3 regions of the Halomonas alkalicola genome follow, and region 2 is predicted to be linked to each of the others. Evidence: predicted binding sites of a transcription regulator. Region 2 holds the regulator's gene; each other region holds the start of a gene.
What was found. The regulator sigma-54, encoded in region 2, starts transcription at its own class of promoters, with help from an activator protein. The targets are predictions, from matches to a motif close to TGGCACNNNNNTTGCTNT.

Region 1: B6N23_RS09505 (P-II family nitrogen regulator) is a predicted target of sigma-54. The motif match lies at 3,744-3,761, and genes of this name have one in related genera.
Region 3: B6N23_RS05615 (HAD-IIB family hydrolase) is a predicted target of sigma-54. The motif match lies at 3,956-3,973, and genes of this name have one in related genera.

What each region holds. Positions count from the first base shown of each region.
Region 1 is NZ_CP131913.1:1,985,564-1,991,038, forward strand. Features, by position in the region: gene B6N23_RS09485 (alpha/beta hydrolase) at 1-938, shown strand, start outside; gene B6N23_RS09490 (hypothetical protein) at 935-1,432, shown strand; gene B6N23_RS09495 (YifB family Mg chelatase-like AAA ATPase) at 1,640-3,142, opposite strand; gene B6N23_RS09500 (accessory factor UbiK family protein) at 3,209-3,535, opposite strand; gene B6N23_RS09505 (P-II family nitrogen regulator) at 3,815-4,153, shown strand; gene B6N23_RS09510 (ammonium transporter) at 4,181-5,431, shown strand.
Region 2 is NZ_CP131913.1:940,959-946,433, reverse strand. Features, by position in the region: gene B6N23_RS04565 (HPr family phosphocarrier protein) at 1-236, opposite strand, end outside; gene rapZ (RNase adapter RapZ) at 239-1,159, opposite strand; gene B6N23_RS04555 (PTS sugar transporter subunit IIA) at 1,203-1,667, opposite strand; gene hpf (ribosome hibernation-promoting factor, HPF/YfiA family) at 1,675-1,983, opposite strand; gene B6N23_RS04545 (RNA polymerase factor sigma-54) at 2,154-3,566, opposite strand; gene lptB (LPS export ABC transporter ATP-binding protein) at 3,721-4,452, opposite strand; gene lptA (lipopolysaccharide transport periplasmic protein LptA) at 4,461-4,967, opposite strand; gene lptC (LPS export ABC transporter periplasmic protein LptC) at 4,964-5,475, opposite strand, start outside.
Region 3 is NZ_CP131913.1:1,165,875-1,171,349, forward strand. Features, by position in the region: gene B6N23_RS05605 (sugar phosphorylase) at 1-1,688, shown strand, start outside; gene B6N23_RS05610 (glycosyltransferase family protein) at 1,764-2,984, opposite strand; gene B6N23_RS05615 (HAD-IIB family hydrolase) at 2,981-3,913, opposite strand; gene B6N23_RS05620 (porin family protein) at 4,125-4,628, opposite strand; gene B6N23_RS05625 (EamA family transporter) at 4,757-5,475, opposite strand, start outside.

The DNA of each region.
Region 1 (5,475 bases), 1.0 Mb from region 2:
CCCCCGCCGAGCCGGTGCCCGGCGACGATCACCTGGAGCGCTACCTCGGCCACTACGGCCTGGCCCCACTGCTGGCCGAGCACGTGGGGCTCTACGTGGGCTATGTGGACGCCCGGGACTCCCGGCTCTGGACCCAGGTGTGGAGCCCCGACGACCCGGTCGGCACCGCCTTCGTGGTGCATGGCTACTTCGACCACCTGGGGCTCTACCGCCACCTGCTGGAGCGCCTGCTGGAACGCCGCTGGCGCGTGGTCCTGTGGGACCTGCCTGGCCACGGGCTCTCCAGCGGGCCGCGGGCCTCCATCGATGACTTCGACGACTACGGGGGCTGCCTCCACGCCCTGCAGCAGCACCTGGAGGCGGGGGGGCTCGCCCCGCGCCCCTGGATCGGCGTGGGACAAAGCACCGGCGCGGCGATACTGGCCACCGACGCCCTGACCCGCGGCGACGACGGCCACTGGGCCGGCCTGGCCCTGCTGGCCCCGCTGGTACGCCCCTGGGGCTGGAACCAGTCCAGCTGGCTGCACCTGCTGGTGGGTCCCTTCGTGCGCTCCATCCCGCGCAGGTTCCGCGCCAACTCCACCGACACCGACTTCGCCGCCTTCCTGCGCGAGGGCGACCCGCTGCAGGCCGATCGCGTCGCCATAGGCTGGGTCAGCGCCATGCGCCGCTGGATGCCGCGGCTGCTCGCCCTGCCCCCCACGCCGGTGAAGACCCTGATCCTGCAGGGGGAGCAGGACCTCACGGTGGACTGGGAGTGGAACCTCGCCGTGCTGGAGCGCAAGTTTCCCAATGCCGAGATTCACCGCCACCCCGAGGCGCGCCACCACCTGGTCAACGAGGCCGAGCCGATCCGCCAGGCGCTCTTCGACACCCTGGACCGCTTCATCGACGACCTGGCGCCCGCCGCCGCCCACCGCGAGATCGACCGCCCATGACCGCCCACCGCCGCCCCCTGATCGCCTCCCTGCTCCTCGCCCCCCTGCTGCTGGCCGGCTGCGCCGCCGCCCCCGATCGCCCCGAGACCCTGCGTCAGGCGCTGCTCAACCTCGGCGAGCGCGCCGCCGGCCGGGTGATGGAGGCCTCCGCCCTGCCCAAGCCCCCCGCTGACCAGGTGCTGCTGCTGGCCACTCCGGAGGTGAACGGGGAACTCAGCATCGGCCAGGAGCGCTTCCGCGAGAGCCTCACCCGGGCGCTGCTGGCGGTGAGCGACGGCCCCCAGGTGCTCGACTGGAGCGACAGCATGGGAGAAGGGGGTGGGGAGAACCAGTGGCGCCTGGAGAGCCGGCTGATGGCCGACGGGCCGCGCCTGCGGCTCTCGGACCGGGAGCTTCTGCCCTACCGCCTGACCCTGGTGCTGCGCCGCCCCGGCGGCGACTCGGTGATGTGGGAGGAGAGCCTGCAGGGCGCCCTGGACGCCACGGCGCTGTAGCACCCGTTCACCGGCAACTCTTCTTAGGCTGCTATCGCGATTACTCATGACGCCATAGCGAAAGGCGCCGGGGACAGGTCGGAGAGGGGGTCCGAGGACCAGGGATGGCCGAGGTAGCCTACAGGGACGTATTCATAGCGCCCCCTCGAAGGCCTGTCGCCGGAACAGCCTTGAGCGATCTAACGATCTGCAAGAGCCCTGCTGGGATCACCCCTTGAGCAGCCGATCCAGCTGCCGATAGCCGATCGCCTCGATCAGCTGCTCCCGGGCCGGCTTCGGCTCGCCGGCCAGGTCGGCCAGGGTCAGCGCCACCCGCAGCACCCGGTGGTAGGCCCGCGCCGAGAGCCTGAGCCGCTCCAGCACCTGCGCCAGCCAGGCGCGGTCGGCGCTGGCGAGGTCGCAGGCCGCCTCCAGCGCCCGCCCCGCCAGGTGGGCATTGAGCGCCCCCCGCGCCAGCTGCCGTTCCCGCGCGGCCATCCCCCGCCGGCGGACGATCGCCGAGGACTCCCCCGTCGTCGCCGCCGTGAGCTGCTCCGGCGGCAGCGCCGGCACCTCCACCTGCAGGTCGATGCGATCGAGCAGCGGCCCGGAGAGCCGCGCCTGGTAGCGCTGGATCTGGGCCGCGGTGCAGTGGCAGGCCTGCCGCGGGTCCCCCAGATGGCCGCAGGGGCAAGGATTCATGGCCGCCACCAGCTGGAAGCGAGCCGGAAAGCGGCGCTGGTGGCTGGCCCGGGCGATATGGATCTGGCCCGATTCCATGGGCTCGCGCATCACCTCCAGCACGTGGCGCGAGAACTCCGGCAGCTCGTCGAGGAACAGCACCCCGTGGTGGGCCAGCGAGATCTCTCCGGGTCGCGGCTTCGAGCCGCCGCCTACCAGGGCCACGGCGCTGGCGGTATGGTGCGGCGCCCGAAAGGGGCGGCGACCCCACTCGGCGGCCAGCGGCAGGCCGCTCACCGAGCGCACCGCCGCCACCTCCAGCGCCTCCTCCTCGGTCAGCGGCGGCAGGATGCCCGGCAGGCGGCTGGCCAGCATGGTCTTGCCAGTGCCCGGCGGGCCGGCGAAGAGCAGGTTGTGGGAGCCCGCGGCGGCCACCTCCAGGGCGCGGCGCGCCTGGTACTGGCCGCGCACCTCGGCGAGATCGGGCAGCGATGTCGCCGCCTCCGGCGGAGACGCCAGCCGGTGCGGCGCGATGGGGACCTGGCCCAGCAGATGGGCGACCACGTCCAGCAGATGGTCGGCGGGCAGCACCTCGAGGTCGCCGGCGAGCGCCGCCTCCTCGGCGTTGGCCCGGGGCACGATCAGCCGCCGCCTAGCACGGCGGGTGGCCAGGGCCAGGGGCAGCATACCGGTGATCGGGCGCAGGCCACCGTCCAGGGCCAGCTCGCCGACGCTCTCGATGTCCGCCAGGGCCTCCGGGGGCAGCTGCCCCGAGGCCAGCAGCAGTCCCAGGGCGATGGGCAGGTCGAAGCGCCCACCCTCCTTGGGCAGGTCGGCGGGAGCCAGGTTGAGGGTGATGCGGCGCAGGGGGTAGTCGAAGCCGGCGTTGACCAGGGCGCTGCGCACCCGCTCGCGGCTCTCCTTCACGGCGGCCTCGGGCAGTCCCACCAGGGTCATCCCCGGCAGGCCATTGGCCAGATGCACCTCCACCTGCACCTCGGGGGCCTCGAGGCCGAGGCCCGCACGGGTATGGACGATCGCCAGCGTCATGGGCGTTCCCTCGCCTGGAATCCTGCCCTCAGGCTAGCCCAGGAGACGCCAGAGCGCCCGGCAGGCTCAGCGGCCGGTTTCGCCGCCGCCGGCATCCTCCTCGGGAGCCTCGGGGGCCGCCGCTGACGGCGCCGGCACCTCGGCGGTGCGTTCCTCGAGCAGCGTCTCCAGCGCCGCCACCTGCTGCTCCAGCGCCTCGACGCGGGCGCGGGTGCGCTGCAGCACATCCATCAGGATGTCGAAGTCCTCCCGGGAGACCAGCTCCAGGCGGTCGAAGGCGCCGCGCACCACCTGCTGAATCCCCTTCTGCACCTCCTCCGGCGCCTGGGACGCGCCCTGCAGGCGCTCGCCGATCTGCTGGGCCAGTCGGCTGATACGGTCATGGCTCACCATGGGTCTCTCCTGAACGTGTGGAATGCCGGCTACAGGATACGCATGGCCCGCCGCGAACGCATGCCCTGCCGATGCGCCAGGATGGCGCGCCTGCACCATGACCCGGCACCAGCACGGTGCAACCGCCCGCCCCCCCTTCCCCGGGAGATCGGCCACACGGCCGCAACTCCCACCCAACCAGCTGTTTTTAGATGCATTTACCAAGCATTGGCACGTTTGACGCAGTAGCAGGGCATGCGGCCGCCGTGCCCATACCCAACGCAACCGGGGAGACAAGGGATGAAACTCATCACCGCCATCATCAAGCCATTCAAGCGGGACGACGTCCGCGAGGCGCTGGCCGACAACGGCGTCCAGGGCATCACCGTCACCGAGGTCAAGGGCTTCGGCCGCCAGAAGGGGCACACCGAGCTCTATCGCGGCGCCGAGTACGTCGTCGACTTCCTGCCCAAGGTCAAGGTCGAGGTCGCCGTGGACGACAGCCGCCTGGAGACCGTCCTGGATGCCATCTGCGGCGCCGCCAACAGCGGCAAGATCGGCGACGGCAAGGTCTTCGTGACCCCGCTCGAGGATGTCATCCGCATCCGCACCGGTGAACGCGGTGCCGACGCCGTCTGATCGTTTCCTGCCTCTGGAGAGACTGACATGAGTGAACTGACAGAGCTGAGCTATGCGCTCGATACCTTCTACTTCCTGATCTGCGGCGTGCTGGTGATGTGGATGGCCGCCGGCTTCTCGATGCTCGAGGCCGGCCTGGTCCGCTCCAAGAACACCGCCGAGATCCTCACCAAGAACATCGCGCTGTTCGCCATCGCCTGCACCATGTACCTGCTGGTGGGCTACTACATCATGTACTCGAGCCCCGAGGGCGGCATCCTGCCCAACCTGGGCTTCCTGCTGGGCGGCGAGAACAGCGTCGATGCGGTGCTGGCCGGCGGCGATGACGCCCCCTACTACTCCATGCGCGCCGACTACTTCTTCCAGGTGGTGTTCGTGGCCACCGCCATGTCCATCGTCTCCGGTGCCGTGGCCGAGCGCATGAAGCTGTGGGCCTTCCTGGCCTTCGCCGTGGTGATGACCCCCGTGATCTACCCGGTTTCCGGCTTCTGGACCTGGGGCGGCGGCTGGCTCGACGCCGCCGGCTTCTCCGACTTCGCCGGCTCCGGCATCGTGCACATGGCCGGTGCCGCCGCGGCCCTGGCCGGCGTGCTGGTCCTCGGCCCCCGCAGGGGCAAGTACGGCAAGGACGGCAGCATCTATGCCATCCCCGGCGCCAACCTGCCGCTGGCGACCCTGGGCACCTTCATCCTGTGGATGGGCTGGTTCGGCTTCAACGGCGGCTCCGAGCTCAAGGTCTCCGATGTGGACTCCGCCAACAACGTCGCCCAGGTGCTGGTCAACACCAACGCCGCGGCCGCCGGTGGCGTGATCGCCGCCCTGATCCTGGCCAAGCTGTGGTTCCGCAAGGCGGACCTGACCATGACCCTCAACGGCGCCCTGGCCGGCCTGGTGGCCATCACCGCCGAGCCGCTGGCCCCCTCCGCCCTGAGTGCGGCGCTGATCGGTGCCGTGGGCGGCGCCATCGTGGTGGTCTCCATCGTGGCCATGGACAAGCTGAAGATCGACGACCCGGTTGGTGCCATCTCCGTGCACGGCGTGGTGGGCATCTGGGGCCTGCTGGTGGTGCCGCTCTCCAACGGCGACGCCACCTTCGGCGCCCAGCTGCTCGGCATCGTCGGCATCTTCGCCTGGGTCTTCCTCGCCAGCCTGCTCGTCTGGGTGGTGCTCAAGGCGGTGATGGGCATCCGCGTCAGCGAGGAAGAGGAATACGAGGGCGTCGACCTGGCCGAGTGCGGCCTGGAGGCCTACCCCGAGTTCAGCGTCGCCAAGAAGTGATGGCAATGCTCACCATGTGAGACGGCATGCTCCACCTGGCCCCT
Region 2 (5,475 bases):
GCTTCTATGGCCTCGAGGGCCGCCTCGGCATCCTCGCCCTCGGCGCTCACCGTGAGCTCGGTGCCGCAGGGTGCAGCCAGCATCAGCAGCGACATGATGTTGGCGGCGTCGCCGCGCATGGGCCCGTTGGCCACGCTGATGGAGGCGGCGAAGGGCTGGCAGCACTGCACCAGCTTGGTGGCGGCGCGCGCATGCAGGCCGCGCTTGTTGCTCAGGGTCAGCTTGCGTTGCGGCACGCTCAACTTCCTTGATGAGGTGTGACGTCGGTCGCCGGGTCCGGCAACGGGAGCAGGGTGTCATGGATGCCCAGCTCGCGATGGCGGAGCCGGACCAGGGGGTGGGAGGCGGCCAGGCTCGCGGCCAGGCGCTCCGCCAGGTAGACCGAGCGGTGCTGGCCGCCGGTGCAGCCGATGGCCACCGTGAGGTAGCTGCGGTGGCTGGCCAGGTAGGCGGGCAGCCACCGCTCCACCCAGGCCTGGATATCGGCGCGCATCGCCTCCACCAGGGGGTAGGTCTCGAGGAACTCGATGACCGGCGCGTCGCGGCCGGTGCTGGCGCGCAGCTGCGGGTCCCAGTAGGGGTTGGGCAGGCAGCGCGCATCGAACACCAGGTCGGCGTCCAGCGGCACGCCGCGCTTGAAGCCGAAGGACTCGAATGTGAGGGTGAGCTGGTCGGGCTGGTGGAGTGCCACCTGGTCGGCGATACGGCGCCTCAGTTCGTGGACCGATAGCCGTGAGGTATCGATGACCAGGTCGGCCAGGTCGCGGATCTCGGAGAGCGCCAGCTCCTCGGAATCGATCGCCTCGGCCAGGGTCATCTGGCTGTCCCGCGTCAGCGGATGGCGGCGTCGGGTGGCGGAGTAGCGCTCGAGCAGGATGCGCGCATCGGCGGTGAGGTAGATCACCTGGCAGGCGATGCCACGGGCCTGGAGCGCCTGCAGCTGGGCGGGAAAGCTCTGCAGGGCCTGCGGCAGGTTGCGGGCGTCGATGCTGACGGCGATGGAGGAGCGTGGCGACTCCGAACTACCCAGCTCATCGACCAGCGAGCCGAGCAGCATGGCCGGGAGGTTGTCGATGGCGTAGTAGCCGAGATCCTCCAGGGCCTGCAGCGCGATCGACTTGCCCGAGCCGGAGCGGCCGCTGATGATCACGAGCTGCATGGGGGATCTCCTGGTCGTCAATCTGGCCGGGTGCCCGTGGGCGCTATCCCTGCCGTCGAATCGCCTCGATGAGCCTTTCGTGGAGCTCGCGCTGGCTTTCGCTGCGGCGCAGCCCGCTGCGGGTGTCGGCGTCGTTCATCACCCCGCCCACCTGGGCCAGCAGGGCGAGGTGGGCGTCATCGGCCTCCTCGGGGACCAGCAGCACGAACACCAGGTCGACGGGTTCGCCGTCGATGGCGTCGAAGTCCACCGGCTCGGCCAGCTTCAGGAAGCCGGCGATGGGGGCCTTGCAGTGGGGGCTTCTGGCGTGGGGGATGGCCACCCCGTTGCCGATGCCGGTGCTGCCCAGGCGTTCGCGCCCGATCAGCCGGCTGAATACCTCCTGGCTGTCGAGGCTTGGCGTATTCTGGGCGATGAAGGTGCTGAAGAACTCCAGCACCCGTTTCTTGCTGCCCCCGGGCACGCCGAACAGGGTGCGCTCCGGGGGCAGGATGGCTTCCAGTGACATGATGGGCTCAGCGAGCGCCGGCGCCCTGGGCGCGGGCCTGGGCCTTCTCCTTGTGCTTGACCAGCTGGCGGTCCAGCTTGTCGGCCAGGGCGTCGATGGCGGCGTACATGTCGCCGTCCTGGGCTTCGGCATGCAGGTCGGCGCCGGCGGCATGCAGGGTGCAGGCGGCGTGCTGGCGCTCCTTCTCCACGGACAGGGTCACCTGCACGTTGGTGATGTTGTCGTAGTGGCGCTCCACGCGAGCCAGCTTCTCGTCCACATAGCCACGCAGGGCATCGGTCAGTTCCACATGATGGCCGGTGATATTGACTTGCATGACACGCTCCTTGCTCGTTGGTTGTGGGTCGATTGTAACCCTTTTTCCTGCCTTGCATACCCCCCGGCCTGACGCCGCCGTGGCGGGCCTGATGCAGGTCATCGAAGCGTCTCCCGGCGGCGGCCGGCACGGGACGCGGCCGCCGCCCCGAGGCATGCTGGGAGATGGGGTCAACGCAGCCGCTTGCGCTCGCTGGAGGAGGGGATGCCCATGGCTTCGCGGTACTTGGCGACCGTGCGGCGGGCCACCTGGATGCCGGCCTCCTCGAGCAGGGTCACCAGCTTGCTGTCGGAGAGCGGCTTGCGCGGCGGCTCCTCCTGGATCAGCTTGCGGATCCGTGCGCGGATGGCGGTGCTGGAGTGGGCGTCGCCCTCGCCGTTGCCGCCCACCTGGCTGGAGAAGAAGAACTTCAGCTCGAACACCCCCCGGGGAGTGTGGATGTATTTCTGGGTGGTGACCCGGGAGATGGTCGATTCGTGCATCTCCACGGCCTGGGCGATGTCGGCCAGGATCAGCGGCTTCATCGCCTCCTCGCCCTGCTCCAGGAAGTCGAGCTGGCGGGCCATGATCTCGCGGCCCACCCGCAGCAGGGTGTCATTGCGGCTGGAGAGGCTCTTCATCAGCCAGCGCGCCTCCTGCAGGTGGTCCTTGAGGAACTGGTTGTCCTGGCTCTTGTCGGCGCGGCGGATCAGCGCCGCGTAGTCGGGCTGGATGCGCAGACGGGGCAGCGCCTCCTGGTTGAGCTCCACGTGCCAGCCGCGGCTGTCCTGGCGTGCCACCAGGTCGGGGATCACGTAGTCGTTCTCGAGGCTGGAGTAAGCGCTTCCGGGGCGCGGGTCCAGGGAGCGGACCAGGGCGATGGCCGTTTCCAGGGCGTCGTCGTCGAGGCCGAGGCGGCGCTTGAGCAGGCGACGGTCGTCGCCGGCCAGGGCCTCGAGGAACTGGCGCACCAGGCGGCGCGCCTGGGGCAGCAGCGGGGTGTCGTCGGGCAGGGCGGCGAGCTGCAGCATCAGGCACTCGCGCAGGTCCCGGGCGAAGACGCCGGTGGGCTCGAACTGCTGCAGGCGCAGCAGCACCTGCTCCACCTCGGCGCTGCGCAGCCCGCCGAGCCCCTGGGACTTGAGGCCGTCGCGGATCTCGTAGAGGGATTGCGCCAGGTAGCCCGCGCTGTCCACGGCATCGATCAGGCTCTCGGCGATCTGCTGCTCGCGGGGGTCGAGGTCGGTCATCGCCAGCTGCCAGGCCAGGTGGCCCTGCAGGCTCTGTGCGCTCGCCTCGCGCTCGAAATCGGGGCCCTCGCCGCCGGCCGGCGCCCCCAGGTCCTGGTAGGTGTCCGACCAGTCGCTGTCGGTGCTGAGCTCGTCGGGAATCTCGCTGGCCCAGTCGTCCTCGGGGGCCTCGCTCACCGCCTGCTCGCCGAAGCCCTCGTCGAGCTCCAGCATGGGATTTGACTCCAGGGCCTGCTGGATCTCCTGGCGCAGGTCGAGGGTGGAGAGCTGCAGCAGGGCAATCGCCTGCTGCAACTGGGGCGTCATGGTCAGCTGCGTGCCGACGCGGAGCTGAAGGGAGGCTTTCATGGCCATCGTGATCGTCTGCCCTCTTGTGCCGGGAAGTGGCCGGAAGGCCTCACCCTAGCGCGGGCGACGCGGGCATGCAAGCGCTTGTTAAGCAACTTCTGTGCCACCCGCAATCGGTATGCCGTCATCTAATAACGACAGGCATATCAGGGGATTGTGGTCAGAGCCGGAAGTCCTCGCCCAGGTAGACCTCGCGCACCCGCTGGTTGGCGAGGATCGCCTCGGCGTTGCCCTCGGCGATGATCTTGCCGTCACCGACGATGTAGGCGGTGTCGCAGATATCCAGAGTCTCGCGCACGTTGTGGTCGGTGATCAGCACGCCGATGCCGCGGGCCTTGAGCTGGCGGATGACCCCCTTGATCTCGCCCACCGAAATGGGGTCGACGCCGGCGAAGGGCTCGTCGAGCAGGATGAAGGCGGGCTCCGTGGCCAGGGCCCGGGCGATCTCCACACGCCGTCGCTCGCCGCCGGAGAGGCTCATGCCGAGGTTGTCGCGGATATGGGTCACGTGAAACTCCTCGAGCAGCTGCTCGAGGCGGGCGCGGCGCCCCTCACGGTCGAGATCCTTGCGGGTCTCGAGGATCGCCATGATGTTGTCGGCCACCGACAGCTTGCGGAAGATCGACGCCTCCTGGGGCAGGTAGCCGATGCCGGCCCGGGCGCGGGCGCGCTGGTGCATGGCGGCCCGGGACAGGTCCAGGCCGTCGATGGCCACCTCGCCGGCGTCGGCGCGCACCAGCCCCACGATCATGTAGAAGGAGGTGGTCTTGCCGGCGCCGTTGGGGCCGAGCAGGCCGACGATGCTGCCCTGGCGGATGGCCAGGCTGATGTCCTGGACAACGCGGCGACGCTTGTAGCTCTTGGCCAGGTGGCGGGCATGGAGGGTCTTCATGGGCGGCCTTACTGCTCGGGCTGTAGGGTCATGCGGATGCGCTGGCGTCCTTCGACACCCTCGCCCTCGCTGCGGGCCTGGACCACGCGGCGGTCGAGGAAGTACTCCAGATAGCCGCCGTCGAAGGTATCGCCGCCCTGGTGCAGCTCGGCGCGGTCGATCAGCTCCATACGCCGCTCGGCCACGTGGTAGATGATGGTGCGGCCCCACCCGCGCACCATGGGCTCTGAGGGGTCGGGCTGCTGCTCCAGATAGGCGCGCTCGCCGGTGGCGATGGCGCGGGAGAGCTGGCCCTGGGCGTTGCGCTGGATCTCCACCCGATCGCCGGTCAGGCGCATGCTGCCCTGGCGGATATCCACCTCGCCGGTATAGACCGCGGTGCCGGCGCGGTCGTCCAGATCGAGCCGGTCGGCCTCCACCTCGATGGGGGCCTCGGCATCGCGGCCCTGGGCCAGGGTCGGCGCGGCGACCAGCGGCAGCAGCAGGCAGAGCAGCAGGGCGGAGGTTCGCTTCATGGCTGGGGGTCCTCTCGGGTCTCGGGCGGATGGTGGCCGCGCACATTGTCGGTCAGTCGGGCGCGGTTGTCATGGAGCCAGGCGTCGAAGCGCTCGCCGCTCATGCGCTGGGGGGGCTGCTGGAGCAGGGCCGGGGTGTCGCTCCAGGCGTGACCGCTCTCGGCGTCGTAGTGGAGCACCTCGGTGTCGAGCTGCCAGCGCTCCTCGGGGGCGTGGAGCCTGGCGCTGCCGGAGAGGGTGAGCGGGTTGCCGCCGGGACCCAGCACGCCGCTGTCGGCCTCGGCCAGCCATATCCGGCCGGCGTTGTCGTAGAGTCGGGCGTCGGGAGTCTCGAGGCGGGTGACGTCGTCGTGGGGCGTGTGCACCAGGCGTGGCGTCTCGATGCGCTGATGGGCGCGCCCCTCGCCGTCGAAGCGGGTCAGTCGTGCCCCCTCCAGGTAGAAGTCCGGCTCGCCGGCTTCGTCCCGGGGGACCGCGCCGGGCTCCCTGACGCTGCGCGAGTCGAGCA
Region 3 (5,475 bases), 220 kb from region 2:
ACGGCCCCCGCGCCGACGAGGTGCTGCGCCGGCTGCTGACGCTGCTGGCCCATCAGGCGCCGCCGGCCCCCTCCCCGGGCGAGACCCGCGTGCCGCTGTGGAGCGAGCGCGACCAGTGGCTGATCAGCTACGGCGACAGCCTGCTCGACGGCGAGCGCCCGCCCCTTGCGGTGCTGGGAGACTTCCTCGATACCCGGCTGCCCGACACCTTCAGCGGCGTGCATGTGCTGCCCTTCTTCCCCTGGAGCAGCGACGACGGCTTCTCGGTGATCCACTACCGGGAGGTGGACCCGGCGCTGGGCGACTGGCCCCAGGTGCGTGCCCTGGCCGAGCGGCGCGACCTGGCGGTGGACCTGGTGCTCAACCATGTCTCCCGGGAATCGCTGTGGTTCGTCGACTACCTGACCGGCAGCCAGCCCGGGCGCGACTACTTCATCGAGCTGGACCCGGAGACCGATCTCTCGGCGGTGGTGCGCCCGCGCAGCTCGCCGCTGCTGGTGCCGGTGCCCACCCGCCGCGGCACCCGCCATCTCTGGGCGACCTTCTCCGAGGACCAGATCGACCTGAACTTCGCCAACCCGGACGTGCTGCTGGAGTTCATCGGCATCCTGATCTTCTACCTCAGCCAGGGCGCTCGCATCGTCCGCCTCGATGCCATCGCCTACCTGTGGAAGCGGGTAGGCACCCCCTGCATTCACCTGCCCGAGACCCACGAGGTGGTGCGCCTGCTGCGGGCCGTGGTGGACCACGTGGCACCGGGCACCCTGCTGCTCACCGAGACCAACGTGCCCCACCACGAGAACCTCAGCTACTTTGGCCTGGAGCGCCTGGCAGAGGGCGGGGAGCCCGACGAGGCGCATCTGGTCTACCAGTTCTCGCTGCCGCCACTGCTGCTGCACACCCTCACCGGCGGCGACGCCACCCTGCTGGCCAGCTGGCTCGAAAGCCTGCCCGAGCTGCCGCCCGGCTGCAGCTACCTCAACTTCACCGCCAGCCACGACGGCATCGGCGTGCGCCCCCTGGAGGGCTGGCTGCCCCCCCATGAGATCGAGGCGCTGCTGGAGCTGATGCATCGCTTCGGCGGCTTCGTCAGCATGCGCAAGCGCCCCGACGGCGAGGACGCACCCTACGAGATCAACATCACCTGGTTCGACGCCATGCAGGGCACCCGGCGCGGCCGTGATCCCTGGCAGATCGAGCGCTTCCTGTGCAGCCAGCACCTGATGCTGGCCCTGCAGGGCATCCCGGCGCTCTACCTGCACTGCCTGACCGGTACCCTCAACGACCTGGAGGGCGTGGAGCGCAGCGGCCGGCTGCGTTCGATCAACCGCCGCCGCTGGCACCTGGACGAGCTCGACGAGCTGCTCGACAGCCGCAATACCCCCACCCGGGAGGTCTTCCTGGCGCTCAAGCGACGCCTGGCCATCCGCCGTGCCGAGCCCTGCTTCCACCCCGACGCCCCCCAGCGGGTGCTGCCCGCCCCGCCGGCACTGCTGGTGGTGGAGCGTGGCCCGCTGGCCGACGGCCGCCGCCTGCTGGCGATCCATAACGTCAGCGACCAGCGCCAGCCACTGGCGGTGGCGGCGCTGGCCGAGGGGGAGTGGTTCGACCTGCTGGAAAATGGGCCCTGGACGCCGGTGGAGAGCCTCGCCCCCTACCGCACCCTATGGCTGGTCCAGACGCCCTGAGTGATAGCAAGATCGGCTCGAGGCTATTACGGCGACAGGCCTCTCGCTATCGTGTGCCGCCATGGACCAACCCGACTACACCTCGCCGCGGTTGTCGGCCTCCACGGCGTCGTGGAGGCGGCTCAGGAGGTCGGGAATCGCCGAGCGCACCCGGTTCCAGCTCGGGATGAAGGGGCGCTCGCCGGGATTGTCGAGGAAGGCGTTGCCGGCCTCCAGCAGGTTGGCGGCGAACAGCTCCACGGCGCGCTCCTCGGCGTGGCGGTCCAGGGCGAGGCCGTTCATCACCGCGTCGTGATGGTAGGCCTCGATCAGGTCCAGGGCGAGGCGGTAGTAGGTGGCCTTGAGGGTGCGGAACCCCTCGGCGCTGAAGGTCACCCCCTGGGTAGCCAGCTTGCGGTAGAGCGCCTTGGCGATGTCCAGGCTCATGCGGTTGAGCCCCGCCGAGGCATCCTCCTCCGAGACCGGCTGGTGCTTGTGGTCGTAGGCATCGGCCAGGTCCACCTGGCAGAGCCGCTTGGTGGAGTGGTTGCGGTGCACCTCGGAGAGTACCCCGATCTCGAGCCCCCAGTCGGCGGGGATGCGGATGCCGTCGAGCACCTCGGCGCGCATGGCGAACTCACCGGAGAGCGGATAGCGGTAGCTGTCCAGATACTGGAGGTAGGGCAGCGGCCCATGCATCTGCTTGAGCGCCCGCAGCAGCGGCGTGACCATCAGCCGCGACACCCGGCCGTTGAGCTTGCCCTCGGCGATGCGAGGGTAGTAGCCCTTGCAGAACTCGTAGTTGAAGTGGGGGTGGGCCACCGGGTAGAAGAGCCGCGCCAGCAGGCCCCGGTCGTAGGTGAGGATATCGCAGTCGTGGAGCCCCACCACCGCACCGCGGGCCGAGGCCTGCACGTAGCCCGCGCAAAACCAGACGTTGCGCCCCTTGCCGGGTTCCCGGGGCGAGAGGCCGTGCTCCTCCAGCTCGGCATCCAGGGCGCGCAGCCGCGGGCCATCGTTCCAGAGGATGCGATGGCGCTGGGGCAGCCGGGCGAAGAACTTCCGGGCGTGCAGGAACTGCTCGCGGTCGGCCCGGTCGAGCCCGATCACCACCTCGGCCAGGTAGGGCACCCGACGTAGCTCCTCGACGATCGCCTCGAGGGCGGGCCCCTCCAGCTCCGAGAAGAGCGACGGCAGGATCAGGCTCATGGGCCGACGACGGCCGAACTCGCAGAGCTCCGCCTCCAACGCCGCCACCGGCCGCCGGGTCAGGTTGTGGAAGTCGGTGATGATGCCGTTCTGATGGAAGTCGCTCATGCCGCTGCCTCCTCGGCCGCCTCGACGGTCTCACGCAGTGCCGCCGGAATTACCCGGCGGTCGGCTCGCCCCCACCAGTAGGCCACCCCCTCGGCCCAGCCGGCGGGTCCCGTCGCCTCGCTGCGGTAGAGCGATGGCTGGTCCGGCAATACGTCCAGGCCATGGCAGCCGCGGATCACCACCGCCTGATCCACCGCTTCCAGCATGGGGATGTCGTTGGGGCCGTCGCCCAGGGCCAGGGTCACCGGCCGCCGGCCGCGCAGCGCCTCGAAGCGGGAGATCAGCCAGCTCACCGCGTTGCCCTTGTGGGAGGTACCGGTGGCGTGCCAGAAGCGCCCGCCCCGCACCAGCTGCAGGCCGTCGCCGGCGAGCCCCACGCGGAAGCCCTCGAGGCGCGCCTCATCCTCCTCCCAGATCAGCGGCTCGCTGCCCTCGCGCATCCGCGCCAGGCGGGCCTCGGGCTCGGGCAGGCCGGTGAAGTCGACCAGCTCATCCAGGGTCATCTCGCTGATGGTGGTGAAGCGCACCCCGAGACGCTCGCGCCATACCGCCAGGCGCTTGCGAACGAAGCCGATGTCCACCCCCAGGGTGCGGATCCCGAGCCCATCGGGGCCCGGGCGGTCGACGCGCGCATGGCACCAGGCCGGCGGCAGCCCCACCACGGCGCCGTTCTCGGCGATGAAGGGGGTATCGGTCAGGCCCAGCTCCCGGCGCAGCGGCACGATCTCGCTGCGGGTCTTGCTGGTCACCGGAATCACCGGCACACCCAGCTGCTTGAGCCGTGCAAGCCAGGGCCTGGCGGGTTGCCAGTCGTAGCTGTGGTGGTCGAGCAGCGAGCCATCCAGGTCGGTGAACAGCAGGCGCGGGGTAAAGGCGTCGAGGCCGGCATCCGGCGCCTTTCCAGATGGGGTTCCAGGTGAATCGATCATGGCAGCTCCCGGGGCAGACAGGTCAGGTCTCTCTCCCAGGACCTTGCACAGGGCGTGCCAAGCGTCGCAATGAGTGGATAACGCGCACCGGCGGGCCTCACCTGCACCACGCAGGAGCAACGCAACGCACCAAAAAAGTGCACCCCGAGACGCAGGGCCTCGGGGTGCAGGATGCTCTGGCCGAACCAGAGCGGAAGGCGCTGGCTGCCGATCAGAAGCGGTAGCGAAGACCCACGCTTGCCGCATCGAAGGTGTAGTCAGACTTGTCCAGGTAGCGCATATAGTCCGCACCTATCGACAGCTGGGGCGACACATCGAACTCGGCGCCGGCGCCGTAGGAGAAGCCGCTTTCGCGGTCGATATCGAAGTCCACCTCGGTGAAGCCGGCCAGGCCATAGAGGCGGAACTCCGGGGCCACCGGCAGGATACCCTTGGCATAGGCGCCGATCAGGTAGTCGAGCTCGACGGGGCCATCGGAGCCGCCGCCACCCAGGTGGCCCTCCACGGCGAAGTACTCGTTGAACTGCATGCCGCCGTTGAGGCGCAGGCCGACGCTATCGCGGCTGGAGGCGGGCCCATCGGGGTTGAGGTCCCAGAACATGGCGTCGCCGCCGATGTAGGGCTGGGGATAGAAGGCCTGCTGGGCCTGGGCACTGGTAGCCGCGCCGGCGGCCAGGATGGCCGCGGTTGCGGCGGCAAGCGTGATGCGTTTCATGGGGCTCTCCTCGTTAATGAACACCGTTCTATAACGCCTACAGTGTGGTCCCGGGAACGCCACTCTTCAAGGTGGGAATGTGCAAATGTGCGCCAAGCGGCGTCGCCCGGCGGCGACGCCGCCTGGTCTCACGCCCGCTTCGACAGGCCCAGGAACAGGATCCCCGCGAGCACGATGCCGCCGCCCACCAGCTGCACCGGGGTGAGCGCCTGCCCCAGCACCAGGTAGCCCAGCAGCAGGGCCGCCACCGGCTCCATGTTCATGGCCGGGGCGTTGCGCGCCATGTCGAGCCTGGGCACCGTGATGAAGAGCACCGAGAAGGCCAGCGCATAGCAGAGCGTCAGCAGCGCGAGCCCCGTCCAGCCGGCCAGCGACTGGGGCGGCGCCATGCCGCCCGGCACGAGCCCCAGGCCCCCGGCGATGACCATGGCCGCCAGCACGGTGAGCATGGTCAGCAGGCTGCGCAGGGTGCTGCCGACGCCGGCCAGGCGGTGTTCGGTGATCCACAGGGCGCAGGAGAAGGCGGTGGCGGCGGCCAGGCCGAAGGCCACCCCGGCGAACCAGTCCGGTCCCATGGCCCCGGGGTCGGCGAGCCAGGTCGGCACGTCCAGCACCACCACCAGGCCGATGAGGATCACACCCATGACCAGCGTCGCCCGCGCCGTCGGCCGCGGCCCCCCCAGCGCCCAGGAGAGCAGCGCCAGCTGGATCGGCAGGGTGTTCATCAAAAGCAGCGCCACCACCACCGGAATGCGCGCCACCGCCGAATAGAGGCAGAGGCTCTGCACCGCCACCAGCAGGCCCACCGCCAGCTGCCAGCGTCCGGAGCCTGCGGGCAGTCGCCACG